3 regions of the Glutamicibacter protophormiae genome follow, and region 3 is predicted to be linked to each of the others. Evidence: riboswitches for the same ligand, from Rfam matches in the RefSeq annotation. Region 3 holds a riboswitch; each other region holds the start of a gene.
What was found. Region 3 has a riboswitch for S-adenosylmethionine ahead of JQN66_RS01310 (O-acetylhomoserine aminocarboxypropyltransferase/cysteine synthase family protein). Riboswitches for the same ligand answer to the same signal wherever they lie in the genome.
Positions count from the first base shown of each region.

Region 1: it holds a riboswitch for S-adenosylmethionine, as region 3 does, so the genes downstream of both, JQN66_RS04730 (bifunctional o-acetylhomoserine/o-acetylserine sulfhydrylase) here and JQN66_RS01310 (O-acetylhomoserine aminocarboxypropyltransferase/cysteine synthase family protein) in region 3, are expected to answer to the same signal.
Region 2: it holds a riboswitch for S-adenosylmethionine, as region 3 does, so the genes downstream of both, JQN66_RS17210 (flavin reductase family protein) here and JQN66_RS01310 (O-acetylhomoserine aminocarboxypropyltransferase/cysteine synthase family protein) in region 3, are expected to answer to the same signal.

Region 1 covers NZ_CP069806.1:986,356-993,055, reverse strand. The annotation lists gene JQN66_RS04750 (alpha/beta hydrolase) at 1-247, opposite strand, end outside; gene JQN66_RS04745 (SHOCT domain-containing protein) at 430-810, shown strand; gene JQN66_RS04740 (SGNH/GDSL hydrolase family protein) at 866-1,717, shown strand; gene metX (homoserine O-acetyltransferase MetX) at 1,791-2,939, opposite strand; gene JQN66_RS04730 (bifunctional o-acetylhomoserine/o-acetylserine sulfhydrylase) at 2,942-4,285, opposite strand; SAM riboswitch class IV at 4,375-4,493, opposite strand; gene JQN66_RS04725 (VOC family protein) at 4,667-5,311, shown strand; gene JQN66_RS04720 (hypothetical protein) at 5,375-6,700, opposite strand, start outside.
Region 2 covers NZ_CP069806.1:3,689,185-3,695,884, forward strand. The annotation lists gene dnaB (replicative DNA helicase) at 1-472, opposite strand, end outside; gene JQN66_RS17210 (flavin reductase family protein) at 1,076-1,576, opposite strand; SAM riboswitch class IV at 1,671-1,787, opposite strand; gene JQN66_RS17215 (DMT family transporter) at 2,042-2,983, shown strand; gene JQN66_RS17220 (ferrochelatase) at 3,742-4,872, opposite strand; gene JQN66_RS17225 (hypothetical protein) at 6,098-6,352, opposite strand; gene JQN66_RS17230 (hypothetical protein) at 6,365-6,700, opposite strand, start outside.
Region 3 covers NZ_CP069806.1:255,744-262,443, reverse strand. The annotation lists gene JQN66_RS01340 (hypothetical protein) at 1-322, opposite strand, end outside; gene JQN66_RS01335 (ATP-binding cassette domain-containing protein) at 325-1,080, opposite strand; gene JQN66_RS01330 (hypothetical protein) at 1,803-2,000, opposite strand; gene JQN66_RS01325 (methylated-DNA--[protein]-cysteine S-methyltransferase) at 2,283-2,912, opposite strand; gene JQN66_RS01320 (RNA polymerase sigma factor) at 2,909-3,406, opposite strand; gene JQN66_RS01315 (histidine phosphatase family protein) at 3,533-4,093, opposite strand; SAM riboswitch class I at 4,207-4,301, shown strand; gene JQN66_RS01310 (O-acetylhomoserine aminocarboxypropyltransferase/cysteine synthase family protein) at 4,414-5,781, shown strand; gene JQN66_RS01305 (CoA-binding protein) at 5,781-6,275, shown strand; gene JQN66_RS01300 (ABC transporter substrate-binding protein) at 6,351-6,700, opposite strand, start outside.

The DNA.
Region 1 (6,700 bases), 730 kb from region 3:
TCTGCGCCACTGCATCGATCGAGTAGTCAATTTCCTGGGTCAATGGGAACCAGCTGAAGCCGGGCCCTGCTTGCAGCGGAGCGCGCACCGAAAGGTAGGTGAACTCCTCCGGCAGGTAGCGGGACAAGCCCATGAGGTCTTCTTCATTCGAGCCGTAGCCGTGCAGGAACACCAGCAGCGGTGTGTCGAGGCGGGTTTCGTCGTTGCGGGAAATCAGGGCAACCGTTGATGCTTCAGGATTATTCATAGTGGTTCAAGCCTATCGACAGTCGGGGTCCGTGGCATATCAATCGACACCGAGGCGCCGGTCGACGTTATTGCGAATCTGTAACGTTTGGATTTACTTGTTTCGCTGTCCCGGAACTCGTGGTTGACTAGTGCCATCAGTTTCTTCAAGCCCATGTCCGCCAACTTAAGGCCGTACCTGCAATGAATTTTGACGATGCCCCAGTGGAGTTCATCGAAGAGGTCGACACCCCCTCGTCACTGCTCGACTCCGATCCCATGGACACCATGGAAACCGTGTTTACCGGCGTCAGCATCTTGTCCATACTCTTCATTGTCGTTTTCACGCTGGTGGTCGTATTCATCATTGTGGTCTGGGTGCGCAACTACCGAGCGGCCAAGAACGCCGGGGTTGACATCTTCACCGTGCAGACCGACATCGCGGCCAAGGCTTCGAAGTCAGCGTTGCTCGCCCCGGCCCAGTCGAAGGAGGACCGGCTGCGTGAGCTGGACGACCTGCGCTCCAAGCAGTTGATCAGCGCCGAGGAATACGCCGAGGCCCGCAGCAAGGTCCTGCTCGGATAGTTTTCTCGAATCGTTGACACAACGTTACTAACGAGTAACAATGTAGCTTGTGGCTATTTCCCCTAGTTTCGAAACCCCTGATTCCGAGAATTCCACGGTGCACCCCTGGCGCCGCTACGTAGCGGTCGGGGATTCATTCACCGAGGGCGTGGGCGACCCCGATCCCCTGTCCCCGCAGTCTTTCCGCGGCTGGGCCGACCGCTTGGCCCAGGAGCTCAGCCGGGGTGTGCCGGACTTCGCCTACGCCAACCTCGCCATCCGCGGCCGGTTGATTGCCCAGATCATTGAGGAGCAGATCCAGCCGACCATCGACTTGAAACCGGACCTGATTTCCATCTGCGCCGGAGGCAACGACGTGCTGCGCCCGGGCGGGGATCCGGACAAGATCGCCGACCAGCTCGACTCCACCATTTCCCGGCTGAATTCCACCGGGGCCACCATCCTGCTGTTCACAGGACCGGATATCCGCGACACCCCGGTGCTCGGAAGCATCCGCGGCCGCGTGGCCATCTACAACGAAAACGTCCGCACCATCGCCGCCCGCTACGACGCGATCGTGGCCGACATGTGGGCGCTGCGCGAACTGCACCAGCCGGTCATGTGGTCCGCCGACCGCCTGCACTTCTCGCCGCTGGGCCACCAGCGCATCGCGGCGATGGCGCTGGATGCCTTGAACGTCCCGCACACGCTCGATACCCGCATCGACGCCGTTCAGGACACCCGCAGCTGGAAGGAAGCGCGGATCGAGGACCTGCACTGGGCCCGCGAGCATCTGGCCCCGTGGGTACTGCGCCGGCTGCGCCACCAGTCCTCAGGCGACGGCATCACGGCCAAGCGACCCACCCCGACGCCTTTTGCCGAGAGCACGCCGAACGACTCGCTGGGAGCCGGCGACAGCGCTCCCTAGCCCCGAACATGCCGAAGGCCGCATCACCGATAACTGGTGGTGCGGCCTTCGTTCCATGCCATGTCGCTCTCGATTAGTCCTCGTCGAAAACCAGTGTGCGCAGCACCCCGTCCAGCTGGGCGGCGTCTGTCAGGAATCCGTCGTGGCCGATCGGCGAATCGATGTAGTGCACCGGCTTGGGCGTGGCCAGGGAAGCAGCGAGCTTCACCGACTGCTCCGGGTAGTACAGGCGGTCGGACTTCACTGCCGCCACCAGCACGTTGACCTGTTCCAGCCGCGCCAGCGCGTGTTCGAAGGATTCATGCCCGCGGGCCACGTCGTGGCTCATCAAGGCCTCGGTGAGGACCAGGTAGCTGTTCGCGTCGAAGCGGTTGACCAGCTTGCTGGCCTGGTGGTCCAGGTAGCTCTCCACCTGGTAGCGTCCACGGCGCCCTTCGAAGGGAGCATCGGGGACCTCGCCGTCCTGCGCCTTGCGGCCGAAGCGGTGCTCCAGCTCCGCCTCGGACCGGTAGGTCAGGTGGGCCAGCCGGCGGGCCAGCCCCAGGCCTTCGTCCGGGCGCGTCTGGTTCTGGTAGTAGTCTCCCCCGGCAAAATGCGGATCAAGCCGGATGGATTGGGTCTGCACCTGCGCGAACGCTATCTGTTCGGCGCTAGCTTGGCCGGTGGAGGCCATGACCACCAGGTTTGCGACCTGGTCCGGGAATTCCACTGCGTACTCGAGCGCTCGGGCCCCGCCCATGGATCCGCCGAGCACGGTGTGCCAGCGTTCAACACCCAGCTGCCCGGCCAGGCGCTGCTCCAGGCGCACCGAATCCTTGATGGTGACGAACGGGAACCGCGAACCCCACGGCACACCCTGCTCATCCAGGGAGGAGGGACCGGTGGACCCATTGCAACCGCCGACCATGTTGATCGACACCACGTAGAAGCGGTTGGTGTCCACCGTCAGGCCGGGGCCTACGAAGTCCTCCCACCAGCCGTCGGTCTGCGAATCGCCACGGGAGACGTGGGCGTCCCCGGTCAGGGCGTGCATGACCAGCACGGCGTTGCTGCGCTGCGCGTTCAGCGTGCCCCAGGTTTCATAGGCCAGGGTCACCTGCGGCAGGTAGCCGCCGAATTCAAAGGAATACTCCCCCACCGAGGCACGGCGCAAAATGCCGTGCGTCCCGTCGGTGAGCTCTTCGGCGTCAAGGGCGTCTTCGGTAGTCACAATGGATGCCATGCCTAGCGTGTTTCCTGCAGTTCCTTGCCATCAAGGGCTGCAACGGCCTGGAAGCCCAGCTCAAGGTCGGCCAGGATGTCGTCGATGTGTTCCAGTCCGACGCTCAGCCGCACCAGGCCCGGGCGGACCCCGGCGGCCAGGCGCTCCGCGTCGGAGAGCTGCGCGTGGGTGGTGGAAGCTGGGTGGATGACCAGCGAGCGGACGTCGCCCAGGTTCGCCACGTGCGAGTGCAGCTGCAGGGCATCGACAAACGCCTTGCCGGCTTCCACTCCTCCGGGCAGGTCGAAGGCCAGCACGGAGCCGGCGCCCTTGGGGCTGTACTTGCGGCCGCGCTCGAACCACGGCGAGGATTCCAGGCCGGCATAGGCCACTGCCTCGACATCGGCGCGGGCTTCGAGCCAGTTGGCCACCTTGGCCGCGTTTTCCACGTGGCGTTCGATGCGCAGGGACAGGGTTTCCAGTCCCTGGGCAATCAGGAATGCGTTGAACGGGGCCGGAGCCGAACCCAGGTCGCGCAGCAGCTGCACGCGGGCCTTGAGGATGTAGGCCAAGTTGGCGCCGAGGATGCCGTTGACACCCAGGTCGCGGGCGTAGATCAGGCCGTTGTAGGACTCATCCGGGGTGTTGAAGCTCGGGAAGCGCTCCGGGTTCTTGGCGAAGTCGAAGTTGCCCGAATCCACGATCACCCCGGCGATGGCGTTGCCGTGGCCGCCGAGGAACTTGGTGGCCGAGTGGATCACGATGTCCGCGCCCCATTCGATGGGGCGGATCAGGTACGGGGTGGCCAGGGTGCTGTCCACCAGCAGCGGGACGCCGGCCTCGTGGGCGATCGCGGAGATGCCCTCGATGTCCAGCACGTCCTGGCGCGGGTTGGAAATGGTCTCGCCGAAGAACGCCTTGGTGTTCGGCTGGACGGCTTCGCGCCATTCCTGCAGGTTGTCCGGGTCGGAGACGAAGGTGACCTGCACTCCCAGCTTTTTCAGGGTGTGCTTGAGCAGGTTCTGGGTGCCGCCGTAAAGGCTGGGGCTGGCCACGATGTGGTCGCCGGCCTCGGCGATGTTCAGGATGGCGAAGGTGGTTGCGGCCTGCCCCGAGGACAGCAGCAGCGCGCCCACGCCGCCTTCGAGGTCGGCGATGCGGTTTTCCACGGCTTCTGTGGTCGGGTTGCCGATGCGGGTGTAGATCGGCTCCAGCTCCTGCAGCGCGAAGCGCGCGGCGGCGCTCTCCGCGGACGGGAAAACGAAGGACGTGGTTTGGTAGATCGGCAGGGTGCGTGCGCCGGTGACCGGGTCAGGGGTCTGGCCTGCGTGGATCTGACGGGTTTCAAACGACCAGTTGTTGCTCATGGCAGCCTCCAAAAGTTCCGTAACTATGGGGGTACACCACTGAACACACACCGCCGGGCAGTACCTCTAGGAGGTGTTGCCAGAGGGGTAACCCGCGCTTGTCCTCGACGCCGAATAGCTCAAGGGCCAGGTCTTCACCCGGGGCACCCCACCGCGGTTGGAGGGTTGCCGCCCAGTAAGCCGGGGCTTGTTACTGGGACTCATGACCTGCTTCCAGTGTGCCTGAGAATCGAATATTTTGACAACTCGCCGGCGCGGACGGAGTCTCAATCAGTCATATTCACGGCGATCCGCCCGGTTGCCGCACAGAATTCGAAGGACACGCGCGTCTTAGGATCGACTAAGTAGAGACTGGGATCACATTGTTGTCATGATTGGCACATGATGAGGCTAGATCACGTTACGTACGCATGCGGCCCAGACGGGCTGATGCCAACTGCTGAGAGAATTGCAGAGTCCCTGGGCCTGGAATTCGTCAAGGGAGGCGTGCATCCACGGTTTGGAACTCGCAATGTCATTTTCCCGCTGAAGCACAACCAGTACCTTGAGGTCGTCGAGGTACTGAATCATCCGGCCAGCCTCAAGGCTCCCTTCGGTCAGGCCGTTCGCGCCCGCTCCGAGCTGGGCGGCGGATGGATGGGTTGGTGCGTCTCATTGGACGACCTGAGCGGCGCAGAAGAACGCCTGGAACGCAAGGCCGTTCCCGGGAACCGCAAGTTCCCCGACGGCCGCGAACTGACCTGGCAGCAGATCGGCATCAAGGGGCTGATCGCGGACCCGCAGGTACCCTACCTGCTGCGCTGGGACGACGGCACCGAGGAACTGCATCCCTCGCGCGCGCTGGATCCGACCGGTGAGATCAGCGAGATCAGCATCGCCGGCTCCCGCGAGCGCGTGCTTGAATGGCTGGGACAGCCGGAGAACGTCAATCTCGGGCCGGTGACCACCAAGTACCAGGCACCCAACGGAACTCCTGGCATCCTGTCGGTGACGTTCAAGACCGGCAAGGGCACGGTGGTCCTCTAGGATTACCGGGCACCACACCAAAGGTAGGCGGGGACAACGGCGTCCCCACCTACCTTTGGTCCTTTAACCCGAAAGCCCGCGGCCGTCCTGGGAACCGGGCAGCGGCACCAGCTGGCAGTCTTCGATACCGGCAGCCGCCTGCCGCACCCAGGCGGCCTGGGCCCGCTCGTCCAGGTCCCGCAGCCCGGCGAGCTCATGGTTTTCCGCGTCATCCAGGTAGTCGCGATCGGCTTTGCCGGCCCACCATTGGTACAGCAGGTCGTACTGCGCCCACATCTGCTGCTGGGCTTCGGAATCGACCGCCGCGATGTCGGGCAAAACATGATCTTCCGCCAAACCGCCCAGGCATTCTTCGGTGGGGCTGACCGCCATTGCCATTACCAGCTCCCACATGACCGACTCGGGCGAATAACGGTCCTCGAAATCCAGGCGCAGTCCTCCAGTCGCCAGGGCGTGGGCCTTGCTGCTGGTAATGACCTCGGGCTGCCGGATCCCGCTGGCTTCTTCCATGCGGGCAATGCCCGAGACGATATTCGTGCCCCAGTCGCCCCAATGCGCGGCCTGGTCGGGCCAAAAACAGTATTGGTGCCCGTCGCCCGGCCGCTCGCACAGCAACTGCGAGGTACGGCTCAGCTCCTGCTCGGATCCCGCCTCCTGGGCGGCCAAGGCCCCGCCGCCCCACAGCACGGCCAGCGACGCCGCACCGGCCACCGCCAGGAGCCGGCGCAGCGTTTTGCCCACTGCCTGCACCCTGAGACAGATCGCGCAGAGACCGAGCGCCGCCCAGCCCAGGTAGCACAGGGCCACGGCCTGGATCACCCCGGGGTTCGGCCCGTAATCCAGGCTGCAGCATCCAGAAAGTCCGGCCATGTTGGAGAGCACCGGGCCCGGCGCCAGCAACGAAAAGAGCTGCAGCCCAGAGAACAGCACGATGCTCAAGGTGATGGCCGGCCCCGGCCTGAACAGCAATCCCAGCCCCAGGCCGCCCAGGCACAAACCCAGCATCATGAGCATCGAGAGCAGGAACAGGCCGGGATCGGGAAAGATTATCTCGCGCATCCGGTACATGGCCGTGGCGTAGCCCAGCAGGTAGGCGCTGGCGCCGACAACGAGCGGTGGCGCCAACAGCTTCAGGGCGGTCGCCGCGATGCGGTGCGCTCCGCGGACGCGGCGCAGGGCCTGCACGCCGAAGCGGCTTCCCACCCACGCAGCGTAGGTGCCCAACACCGCGCCGCAGAAGAGCACGCCGAAGGAGGAAACGACGCTCAGGCCTTCCCTGCTGGTATTTTCGATCTCCACCGGGACCAGCAGCGCCAAGAGCTCGGTCAGAATCAGCATCGCCATCAGTGCCAGGCAGGCGCGCGATTTGCTCCAGAGTTCGGCGAACGG
Region 2 (6,700 bases), 380 kb from region 3:
CCTTGTAGACCTCGGCCTGCGCCTCATTGACGATGGCGTCGACCTCGCCATCCGGCGAGTAGCCCATCTGGACGATGCGTGTGCCGGCGTCCACCAGACGGCGGAGCACGGCGCGTTCGCGCACGATTTCCGCGTAGTAGCCGGCGTTAGCGGCGGTGGGAACCTGCTGGATCAGGTTGTGCAGGTAGGCGGCGCCGCCGACGCGCGAAATTTCATTGCGCTTGGTCAGCAGGTCGGCCACGGTCACGGCATCCGCGGGTTCGCCACGGCCGTAGAGGTCGATCACCGCTTCATAGATTGCTTCATGGGCGGGGCGGTAGAAGTCGGTGCCGCGGAGGACCTCGACGACGTCGGCAATGGCATCTTTGGAGAGCATCATGCCGCCAAGAACTGACATTTCCGCTTCGATGTCCTGCGGCGGCTTGCGCGCCGCATCGGATCCTCGTTCTTCGTAGATCGGCTCTGCACTCATTACAGACACTTCCATCCCCTATGTACACGCTGGGAAACCACTCTTGCCCCGACGGCAACTGCCTATCGTTTCAGTACCAACCGACAATTAGGCCCAAAGCCCTTGTGGATAGTCGTTCCCAGTGCCAACACTAGGTGGGTTATTAACAGAGGTAAACCCTGATATCCACAGAATGTGTGGATAACACACCCCTACCTGTGGATTCCCCTGTTCACTACGTGGGGATAACCCTGTGGATTACCCCACTTAATGGGCCTTAAATACGCTTTGACTTGGATATTCCTGTTCTCACAGCTGTGGATAGAGGGTTAATTTTTTCTACTACCCACAGGCCCCCAAAGCGTTATCAACAGCCAAATACCCGGAATCTAGGCGTTTCTCACAAGTTATCAACCCTATTCAACAGGCTATCCACAAAGCTGTGGATAGTGTTGTGGACAGCCGTTCTGTCACAATCGCTCGACTGGCCATGAAAACCAGCGGCTCGGCGCGCGGTCGGCGATGAAAATCATTCCATCCCCGTGGGCAGCCGTCACGCCCGATGTTAAATGACGCTGCGGCGCGAAGGTTCTCCCTCCGCGCCGCAGCGTCAAGTGATATCAGTTAAACGAATTCGGGCACTGGCAATGAGTGAAATCGCGAATCGTGGAAGATCTGCGGGGAATGGTTGGAGAAATCATGGCCATGCACCTCCAGGAAGATCACCCAGTGATCTCCGGCTTCCACTTCGTTGTAAATTGAGGTCTCCAGCCAAAGGGTGGACTCCTGAATGAAAAGTGCCCCCTGCTCCGTTTCGTGGGTTTCCACGCCGGCAAAACGGTCGCCGTGCTTGGAGGCAATCTGCCCGCAAACCCCGTCATTGCGTTCACTGAGCACCGAGACGCCGATGCGGTCCGCGGTACGCAGCTTGGGCCAGGTATTGGAAGTCTTCTGCACCGCAAACATGACCAGTGCCGGCTCCAGCGATACGCCGACGGTAAAGGATGATGCAACGAGGCCGGTTTTCTCTCCGTCGAGAACGGTGCATAACGCGGCGACACCGGATGGATGCTGCGCGAAAACCTTGCGCAAGGTCAGCGGGTCAAGATCCTGATTCAAAGACATGGCTCGATTCCTTCGGGTCGTGCCCAGCGAGCGTGAACGTCCGGCGGTGGCGCACGGACTCCCCTGCGCGATGCCAGATGTTGGCACACTCGATGTGCGGTACTTGTGCCACGCGTTCTTGCGTGGAACCGAATCCTCACCTGGAGCACCCCACTACCGTTGAGAGGGTTGCCGGCCAGCAAGCCAGGGCTTATAGCTGACGCTCTTGATTCTGGTTAGAACGATATGGGCGGTTACGCCATATGGTCAAATATTTCGCTTCTTAAATCGAAATACTCAAGTATTCATTCGACCCGAACCAAGCTGATGCGTTCATAATCATTCATTTATTCGCCAGCGGTTGGAATCGACGTGCATTCGTGCTGGGCCCGCACTTCCACGACAGCTTCTTGCGCACGGTCGGATCCGAGCTGGGGCAGCCGTTGGTTTTGCCGGTCCGGTGATCGTCACTTTAAAATATGCAGAATGATGCGAATTTCCGCGGTGCGGCAGTATGTTTCGATCAGCCGCCAGGAAACCGCGTTGCTTGCCATCACCGCTGTCTGGGGCTCGACCTTTCTCCTGGTCCATCTGGCCATGCGCCACAGCGGGCCGATGTTCTTCGTCGGCGTCCGCTTCCTCGTGGCCGGTCTGGCTGCGGCGCTGGTTTTCCGCCGCTCCATGCGCGGCATGACACGGCTGGAACTCGGTGCCGGCACGGCGATTGGCCTGATGATTTTCCTGGGCTACGGCCTGCAGACGCAAGGGCTGCAAACCATCAACAGCAGCACCTCGGCGTTCCTCACCGCACTCTACGTCCCGCTGGTTCCACTGCTACAGTGGGCCGTCTTCCGCAAGCGCCCCGGCGCCATGATGCTGTCGGGCGCAGGCTTGGCGTTCGTCGGGCTGCTGCTGCTCGCCGGCCCCGACGCGGTGCGCACGGGACTGGGTCCAGGCGAATTCGCCACCTTGCTCAGTACCCTTCCCATGGCCGCGGAAATCGTTCTGATCAGCGCCTTCGCCCGTAAGATCGATTTGGGGCGGGTTACCGTGGTGCAGCTGCTGGTCGCGGGCCTGTTGGGCTTCGCTGCGATGCCTGCCGTGGGCGAGGCAGCGCCGGCCTTCTCCTGGTACTGGGTGCTTCCAGCTGTCGGGCTGGGTGCCGCAAGCTGCCTGATCCAGGCCACCATGAACTGGGCACAGAAGTCGGTCTCCCCGACCCGCGCCACCATCATCTATGCAGGTGAACCGGTGTGGGCTGGCATCTTCGGCCGTCTGGCCGGGGACCGGATGTCCGCTCTGGCGTTGTGCGGTGCTGCGGTGATCGTTCTCGGCACGCTGGTCAGCGAGATTCGGTTCCGCCCGGCCAACGGCACGCCGGACGTCGAACAGATACCGAATGAGAATGCCAGGGCCAAAGCCGAATAGGCAGTAATGCATCCCCAAGTTTCAGTAGCAACCCCGGATTCTTGGATCAACGGCGCAACCGGTGCAAGTTGCCGCCCTTGAACCACGGGTTCTCAACTCGAACTGGCTTCCATATATTGCACAGCCACCCGGCCAGGTCAGGGGCTCGTGGCGGAACCCGCGCCCAGGTCCCAGCATTTGTTCACCTCGTTGGTGACCTCATCCGAGTTCAGCGGGTGGACCAGTCGTTCATTGAGTCGTAGCCGACGCATAGGCCGCCTCCTTGGCTGGGCATAAGAATGGTTCCCATCACCGCGGTGTGTTTGGGGGTGAATGTGCCCGGGGTGGCTGAACAGGTGTTCGCGGGATCTGGAATAGCCGCTTGGTTTGATCATTGGGCGCTTCCCGTGTCGCCATGACAATGCATGTCACACCAATATTGGGAGAGTTGCTCGGAACCCAATTCTTAGCCGAACCGCTGGTAGGGACTCTCTCCTCACGAGCTTGCCAATCGTCCTCTCATGTACTTTCCTGAGCGGATATCAACCTTCAACTGTAAACAATTTGGTAGCGGCGCGAAGGTGGCGGGCAATTTCGCTCCAACGCCACCAACCTGATCGTTGGATCTCTCGGATCCGACATCCGCGAATGCGGTTCTTGCGAAGTCCACTGTCTATCGTTGAGAAAAGTGCAGGCCGTGAACCAAGTGGTTCATGGCCTGCACGAGCGTTATTCTTCCTGAATTCTTATATCCGAACTTCCTCCATCAACTAATAGGATCAGTCGATGTCCGCTAGGGAATCCCAACTGGGCGTTGTGGGCTTCTGCTGTCTTCCCAAGCAGCAGGTCGTTGAACATGAACCGCTGCCAGGGCTCAACGGACCCTCGGGGGTGACCGCCGGAGCATCGACAGGCTCGCCACGATGCTGGGCCGACCGTTCCAGCGCGGCGTCGACAAGTCCCGATACGAACACCGGGTCAACCCCGACAGTCGCTGCACGCACATAGACCAGCCCTAGGTCCTTGGCGGTTTGCGCGGCCTCGGTATCAAGGTCGTATTTTACTTCCATATGATCGGAGACGAATCCCAACGGAACGACGACAACCCCCTCCGTCCCGGCGGCGGCGAGTTCCTCGAGGCGATCGTTAATATCAGGCTCCAGCCAGGGTGTTTCAGGGGAACCAGAACGGGAACAGAACACCAACTCAGCGCTCAACGGTTGCTTTTCTCCAAGTTCCTGATCGATCCACTTAATCAGTTGTAGGTGCTGCTCGCGATACCCGGCGGTCTGCCGTTCAGAAGCTTGCTGCATAGACAGTGGAATGGAATGAGTGACATAGAGCAGGCGATGCTTCTGTGGATCCAAAGGGCCGACTTTTTGGATCAAATTGGTTAGTCCACGATGTACGCAGTCCAGTTCTGCGTACGCAAAACCAGGGTGATTGTAGTACTGGCGGACCTTCTCGAAAGACACTGCCAGTCCTTCTTGGGCAAGGACATTCCGAGTGTTGGCGAAGTCTTCGCGATACTGGCGGCATGATGAATAACAAGAGTAGGCGGAGGTATCGATAGCAAGGAATCGCGAGCCTCCCGTACGCTTAGCGAAGTCACGGACAGTGTCCGTGAGGTATGGATCCCAATTTCGGTTTCCCCATAGTACTGGAGTCGTGATTCCACGTCGCTCAAACTCCCGACGCAGGGCATCAAGCAATCGGCGGTTCTGGTCGTTGATGGGTGATTTACCGCCAAACCCGTAATAGTGTTCACCGACTTCAACCAGGCGATCGTCGGGAATACCCCGCCCTGCGGTGACGTTCTGGAGAAACGGAAGAACATCTTCGTTTTTCTCCGGTCCACCGAAGGACATTAGGACGACCGCATCAAATGGCGTTAAATTCTGAGTTTCCATACCCCGAATTTTACAAGCTGTAGAAAATCAAAGCCCGCCCCACTCAGAATGTCTTCAGGTTCCGAGAGGGCTCCCCGCAACTTCCAAAAGCTGGGCGGCAGCCCATGGCCGTGCCCCGCCCCATTGCACTCTCGCATGGAGGACAAAAACCAATAATGAGGCAAGTTCCGGATCGCTGCGAAAAATTCTCTTACTCTTCCAGCAGAATCTCGAAAACATGACTACGAGTATTTGGTGGGGTACATGAGCGATTACTCCTCAGGATCGCACTGCGGCATACCGCTTCAAGGAGTGAAGGAACCAAAACGCGCACTCAAGGGGTGGTGGAGCCTCGAATCCGTGAAACCCAATTAATAAACTTGGAGAATTCCGTGTATTGCTACAACCGATCGGGGGTGAGTATTGTCGAGAGCCAGAGTCAGAACCCTCGCTGCTAATAGGCTCCGACTTTTAAGACCACGTGTGCGTGTAGCGGAAGGAGTGCCGAATATCGTTTCTAACATTCCAAGGGATTTCATGAATCACTGCGTTCTCCGCCCACCCAGCCAAACGAAAAAGCCCAGATGATAGTCCCCGCATGGTCTGGCAGAATTCGCGGATGGTGATCCCCCGCGGCTGAGCTTGTACTGGCTTATTTACAGCCGTAGAGCGCGAGACGAGCCACAGACTCAAATCATCCGTGGCTGCATCAAAAACAGCGAGAATTAGAGATGGTTTGAGCTTAAGTGATTTTCCTAGGACGCCAGTTAGGAGCTCATGCGGTGGAGTAAAAATTCTCGGTTTATCGGCTAGTCCGCCATGAGTGGCAAGATGATGCCGTGTTTCTGGACCGTCGAATAGTTGGCGAAGTTCTTGGGTAATCCGAGCTGGTGGCTGTATCTGGAACATGCGGGTCTCCGTTGTTTAAGGCTTCAGAGAAAGATGCCTCTGATTGCCTACCGTCGATGACTTCCTACATGCCGTATGTTAAAACAGTGCGAAGAGCCCATCGATGGGCATCCTTTGAGCATACTCCTCTTCGCATGAGGTTCCTACCCCGCGCGTTGACTCATAAAAACCCCCGGCACGAATACTATGGTGCTTCCCGAGATCCCTGGCGAAGTGTCTCTTTCATGAGCTAACCGTATATAAGAAGAGACCCTGTGGAACCAGCGTTGGCGGCGATCTTAACTGGTAGAGGGTGCCCCAAAAATGGGGCACCCTCAAAATAGGAGCTTTCCAAAAGCTATGGTTGAGTTGCTCGAATCGCGTCGCTTATCGAAGCCTCTGGGTTCTGACGACGATATTCCTTCAGTTCCTTGGGATCCACCTTCTTCGTGATCTCTACAGAAGGATCATTTTCCTTCCCGAAGAAGGCCCAGAGCATCACACCGCAGGCCGCGAAGAGCAGCGCAATAAGGATGTTGTTGAATGCGAAATACGTTACTGCTGCAGCAACAACGCACAGCAACGTAAGAACAGGTCTGATGTAGTTCTTCATGGCGATTACTCCTTAGGTGCAAGCAGTTTTGATGGCAGCAATGCCTAGAAGCTCGGCTCCGAGAGCTGCGGCGGCTCCGCCTAGTGCCTGGAGCTTCTCGTAGGAGAAACTTGCTCCCCACATGATCTTGATGGCCTCATTCACGCCGCCGAGAGAGTTCATGAGCTTCTTGATCTTGAGAACCTTGGCTACGGGGATCGCAGTAGTACCGATGGCAAGAAGGATAGCTCCCGAGCACTCAAGGAAACCTGCTCGCGTGGCAACTCCCTCAATGTTGCTTCCTTGCACCAGGTGCTCTGAAATCCACTGACGCGTTGCTTCGTCTCCCTGCAAGAGCACCGACTCTGG
Region 3 (6,700 bases):
CCAGCAACACGAAGATTCCTGACATCTGGACGATCGTTCCTGCAACAAGACAAGGCCATAGTCGAGCGGCAACAACCTCGATTTTGCTACGGACCGATACTTCAGTCATCCCGCAGCTTGCTCGATCACGTCCAACTTCTAGGGCGGCAGTAGTACTGACCAATGACGCAGAAAAGATAAGCAGGAGCGCCGAAGCCGCAACTGCCGCTTCACGCTGGGCAATGATCTGCAGGCTCGGAACATACTGTTGCACATACAGGACAACTAGACCTATCGCCGGAGCGAGCAGCCACCACGCAGGTCGTCGAGTAACGGGAAGCATCCTCAGATCTCACCTTCGACGAAAGCTGCATAGGCTATGCGAACTCGGTCCCGAGGGTCAGTAATGTTCGCTGGCGCTACATTCATGAATTCACTAACGGAGCCATTAAATCTGATGCTCCCGTCAACAAGCACTACTACGTGGTCGAAAGAACCATCAATATCTTCCGTCTGGTGAGTAGAAACCACGGTTACATGCTCATCACTGAGCGTGGCCAGGATCCGCCGAAACCTATCGCGCTGTCCAGGGTCAAGACCAGCCGTGGGCTCATCAAGGAGAACAACCCCAGCTCGATGCACTAAGGCACCTGCTAATCCCAGACGTCTCTGTTGCCCGCCCGATAGTTCCGTGGCCTTCTTACCCGATAATTCATCTAAGCCGACAGCATGGACAGCCCAAGGAGCTTCGTGTTTAGCCAATCTACGCGACATCCCTTTTAACCACCCTGCGTACATAACGTGTTCCATGACGCTAAGACCGGCTACAGGGGAGAAATCTTGGGGCAACCAAGCAACGAGCCGACGAAATTTTCGCAGCTGACGGGAAGTGATCCGGTTTCCATTGGCACGGGTTATCTCAATAGTCCCTGCAGAAGGCGAAAGCACACTAGCCATCAGGGAGATTAACGTAGATTTCCCAGCTCCATTTGGACCCAACAGAGCCGTTCTTCCCGGAAGAAACGAAACATCTAGATTCTGAAAAATTTTCGATTCTGATGCATAGCCGTAGTCCACGCCGGATATTTCGATATTCTTCATTAGAAGTATTGCTTGACCGACTTCGCAGTCAGCTTCACTCCACTGTCGAGGCCAGCCACCTTGGAAAGCTTAAAATGGTACCGATCTGGTCTCTGCATTTCACCCCAATTGAAAGTGCCGCAATTGCTGGTCCTAGATCCCATGTTCTTGTCAGGCAGAAGACCCCTTTCATCGAATAAGTTAAGCGTTACGCTTCCTACGGGCTTCGAACTTCCCCATGTCTCAGAGCAAGTTTTTAACACCGTTTTGGTAGCCGCTTTGTCCTTGTGGCTGTCCTGCCAAGACCGCGATTTAAAACCAGTTAGGGCATTCGTGATTGACGAAGACCAGGAACCTTCAGCCATAGCAGGAGCTGCAGCAACCAAACTTCCCCCTCCCACGAGAACAGCGACCAGTGCAGCTGCGCGAATCTTTTGACCCAGCATTTTTATCCACCTAGACAAACATTTAGACTTAATTTTCTCACGTGATATTACTATCCTTGACGCTAACTGTCTAATTCCGAACGCCAACTACTCAGATCCTGCAATCTAACACCTTTGCACGGATAGGGTCTTTGAACGCTGCGACCGTCGGTTCTAAATCATCGCGCTGAATATTACTGATCAAGTTCTTCGCACCATTCCACAAGTGCTTAATCGGTTGAATGGGCCGGAGCGCTCGAATGGCAGTTAAACGGATGAATATCCTGCGGATCCTGGCCCACGTCATTTCCGTACGAATCAATTGGTTTTTCTGACAGGCCGCGATCCCGCACAATTATGCTCTTTCCCCCAGTTCAGCTCCACCAACGTCTGCACGGCCTCCAGAATCAACCGGTTATCGTCGCGGCGCAGGTAGAGTCGTGGAATCCGTGCGGCCACGAACGTGTTCTTCTGCCGGGTCGCGCTCTGCGCTGCGGTGCCCAGCGCAGCGTTCACAGAGGATTCCCCGCCTCTGGTATGCGAAGACTTACTGCGTCCGGCCGATTCGTTCTACCCCGGGCAGACCTCCGCCCACGTTGCCAAGTACGCCGCACGAGAAATACGCTCAGGTCCACGCCGATCTCGGGAATGATCACCTCAGAGGACGTGCTCGAAAGCCCCGGGATTGTGGAGATTCCCGTCCTGTTCAGGAGGCTTTGTTGAGGTCACGTGTATTAGGACTTATGCATCTAGCTAAACGACCGAACAAAAGAATGTTAAGTCTGCGATTTGAAGCTGTCAGAACAGGGTGGCTTCGCCGCCGTCGAAGTCCGGGTTCTCCAGCTTCAGCAGCCGGGTCTTGATGTCCAGTCCCCCGAGATAGCCTCCTAGCGAGCCGTCCGTGCGCAGCACGCGGTGGCAGGGAAGCACGATGGGCAGCGGGTTCGTGGCGCACGCCGAGCCGACGGCCCGCACCGCCTTCGGCTTGCCGATGTGCTCGGCCACCTGGGCGTAGCTCTGGGTCTGCCCATAGGCGATGTGGCCCAGCTCCAGCTGCACCTGCCGGCGGAACTCGGTGGAAAGCCGCAGGTCCAGCGGCAGGCTGAACTCCTGCAGCGTGCCGGAGAAGTACTGGTCGAGCTGCCTGGCCGCGTCGTCGAGCGACCGGTCGTCCTTCAGGATCCGCGGGCCCACCTTGTGCGCGAGCGCCTCGAGGATGCGCTCATGTCCCTCGGTTTCAAAGGCCACCCGGACCAGCCCGGCCTCGGTGGAGGCCAGCAGCAGCCGGCCGATCGGGCTGTCGACAATGCGGTAGGAGATTTCGATCAGCTGCTGGCTGCGGGCATCATGAACAAATTTTTTGTTCAGTTCCGCCAGGATCCGCGCTTCGTCCTGCGTCGCGGGGACGGCTGCAATCCGTTCGCTCATGACAACTCCTCCAGCATCTGTGCATGCTTCCATTGGGCACGCAGGTTCTTGATCCCGTCGCTTCCCGCCCGGCGGGCGGCCGCTTCGGAACCGGAAAGGACCTGTGCGATCTGCGCGTAGCTCAACCCGCCCAAGTACCGGTAGGCGAGCACGAAACGCTGCTTCGGAGGCAGCGCATTGAGCGCCTGCCACAGTTCCCGATCCATGATCCTGGCTTCGGGCAGCCCCGCCCGGCCGGCTTCTGCCTCGGGCAGCATCTCGGTCAACACCTCGGGATGGTTCTTGCGCAGCTCGTCGATGGCCTTGCGGTGGGCGATGGTCACCAGCCATGCCTGCACGTTGGCATCCTCCGGAAGATCCGGATAGGCCTTGAGGGCGGAGAGGAACGTTTCCGACCACGCATCCTGGGCGCGATGCTCGTCAAGCAGGGCGCGGCACACGCGCAACACGGTCAGCCCATGGTCTTGGACGATCCGTTCGAACGGTATCTGCATGGCTCTCCCGGCAGCTGCTTCCCCTTGCGGGCTCTCACCTTGTAAACGTACCGCAGGCGAAGTTTGTGAGGTCGGGAGCGAAAATTTTTTTGCTCCGCGGCGCCAAGGCGCGATTGGAGAAGCCGGTTACAGACGCACCGGATCGAGCTCTGCGGCGATTTCTTCCAGCCGCTCCAGGTCGATGTCAATCACTTCGCCGTTATCGACGCCTTGGGCTTGCTTGCCGCCGGCGAGCGCATCGCGGATCACGCGCATGGTGGCCCCGTGGCTGACGATCATGATCCTGCGCCCCTCGTGTTCCTGCATCAGCTGCAGCAGCGCGGGCAGGGCCCGGTCCAGGATCTGCCGGTGGGTTTCGAGCTCGTGCTGCACCTCGGCGGCTTCCAGGTCGCTGACCTCTGCCATGATGCGCCCCTCCAGCGGGCCGAAACTCCGCTCAATCAGGGGGTGCACCGCCGGGCCGGTCTCGGCCCCGAGCTGCTCGGCGATCAGCGCCGCGGTCTCCTGCGCGCGGGCCAGCGGGGAGGCCAGCAGCAGGTCCCAGCCCCTGCCCTTCAGGAAGCGTCCAAGGCTGCGCGCCTGGTGGCGCCCGGTGTCATTCAGCTCGATGTCCGTGCGGCCCTGCAGGCGGCCAGCCAGGTTCCAGTCGGTTTGCCCATGTCGTACCAGTGCCAGCGCGGTGTCCATGACTCGAGCATAAGCGCAGCGCAAAGGTATCGAATAATCTCCGGCAAAGGAAGCAATACGCAACGTTACGACTCATAGTTGGGTCATTTTCGGTCATGTTGCGAAGATTGTTACAACCATCCCGAGCGGCCGAGAGATCTGGTTCGATGACGCCGCAGCAACCTGCCACAGCCGGTGGATACGGTGCTACCGCCAGAAACGATGGAGCTGCTTTCCGCCTACCCGGCGCTGAAGCGACATTGAACCGGGATTCCTGCCTCGATGGCTTCCGTGCCCCGCGCGGAGGTCAAAAACGTATCGACAAGGAGTCAGAAGCCACCATGGCAGACCACAAGTTTGGATTCCGCACCCGCGCGCTGCACGCCGGCGGCACCCCCGATGCCGAGCACGGCGCCCGCGCGGTGCCGATCTACCAGAGCACTTCGTTCGTCTTCAAGGACACCGACGACGCGGCGAACCTGTTCGCACTGCAGAAGTACGGCAACATCTATTCGCGCATCGGCAACCCCACCGTGGCCGCGTTCGAGGAACGCATGGCCTCGCTGGAAGGCGGCATCGGCGCGGTAGCCACCGGCTCCGGCATGGCCGCGGAGTTCGTCACCTTCGCCGCGCTGGCCCAGGCCGGCGACCACATCGTGGCCTCGGCCAAGCTCTACGGCGGTACCATCACGCAGCTGGACGTCTCGCTGCGCCGCTTCGGCATCGACACCACCTTCATCGATTCCAACGATCCGGCCGATTTCGAGGCCGCGATCCAGGAGAACACCAAGGCCGTCTACACCGAGGTCGTGGCCAACCCGTCCGGCGACATCGCGGACGTGGCCGGGCTGGCCGACGTGGCGCACCGCCACGACATCCCGCTGGTGGTCGACTCCACGCTGACCCCGCCGTACATCCTGCGCCCGATCGAGCACGGCGCGGACATCGTGATCCATTCGGCCACCAAGTTCATCGGCGGGCACGGCACGACCCTGGGCGGCGTGGTCATCGAGTCCGGCACCTTCAACTGGGGCAACGGCAAGTTCCCGACCATGACCGAACCGGTGGCCAGCTACGGCAACGTCTCCTGGTGGGCCAACTTCGGCGAATACGGCTTCCTGACCAAGCTGCGCAGCGAGCAGCTGCGCGACTTCGGCCCGGCGCTGCCGGCGCAGTCCGCCTTCCAGCTGCTGCAGGGACTGGAGACCCTGCCCCAGCGCATGGACAACCACCTGGCCAACGCCAAGCAGGTCGCCGCCTGGCTGGAAGCCGACGAACGCGTCACCTACGTGAACTACGCGGGGCTTGAATCCCACCCGCAGCACGAGCAGGCCTCCAAGCTGCTGCCGATGGGCGTCGGCTCGGTCTTCAGCTTCGGCGTCAAGGGCGGCCGCGAGGCCGGCGCCAAGTTCATCGACGCGCTGCAGCTGGCAAGCCACCTGGCGAACATCGGCGATGCCCGCACCCTGGTGCTGCACCCGGCGTCGACCACCCACCAGCAGCTCAGCGGCGAACAGCTGCTCGCCGCCGGCGTTCCGGAGGACCTGATCCGCCTCTCGGTCGGCTTGGAGGACGTCGAGGACATCCTCTGGGACCTGGACCAGGCGCTGTCCGCCTCGCAGGAGGGCTCGTTGGAGTCCGATTTCGCGGCACCGACCTATGACGGGGCATCCTGCGCCGTTCCCGTTGCTTCGAAGGGAGCCAACTAATGAGCACCGCTGAACGCACCTGGCAGGGCCCGGGCGCCGCAGAACGCCTGAACATCCTGCGCGAAACCAAAACCATCGCGATTGTCGGCGCCTCGAACAAGCCCTCGCGCGCCAGCTACTTCGTGGCCACCTACCTGCTGTCCTCCTCGAAGTACAAGGTGTACTTCATCAACCCGGTACTGGACGAGATCTTGGGCGAGCCGGTGTACAAGTCGCTGGCCGACCTGCCCGAGTCACCGGACCTGGTCGAGGTGTTCCGCAAGCATGACGACATCCCCGGCGTGCTGGACGAGGCGCTGGCGGTCGGGGCGAAGACCCTGTGGCTGCAGCTGGGCACCTGGCATGAAGAGGTGGCCCATCGCGCCGAGGCCGCGGGCTTGAACGTGGTCATGGACCGCTGCGTGAAGATCGAGCATGCGCGCTTCCACGGCGGGCTGCGCCTGGCCGGTTTCAACACCGGCGTGATTTCCTCCAAGCGCCAGCTGCTGGCCTAGGAAATCCCCGGACGAACACAGCGGTGCCGCCCTTCTGCATGAAGGGCGGCACCGCTGTGCTCGTCTTCTTTGGCGCTACTTGACCAGGTAGCCGCGCAGGTCGTCCAGGATCTGGTTGGCGCCGGTCGGGCCCAGGCCCAGGAACCAGACGTCGTCGTTCACGCGGATGGCCTGTTCGTCCTTGACCGCCTGCAGCTGGCCCCAGAGCGGACCTTCCACCGCGGCCTTCTCGCCGGTGGCCTCGGGCGTTCCGTAGGAGGTGTAGAACAGCCAGTCGGCATCGGCATCGGCCAGGTTCTCCGCGGAGATTTCAGCGGCCAGGTCGTCGATGTTCTGGTTCTCCGGGCGGGAGAATCCGGCGTCGGCCAGGATCACGCCGATCAGCGACTTGTTGGCATACAGGCGGATCTTCTCCGGCATGAAGC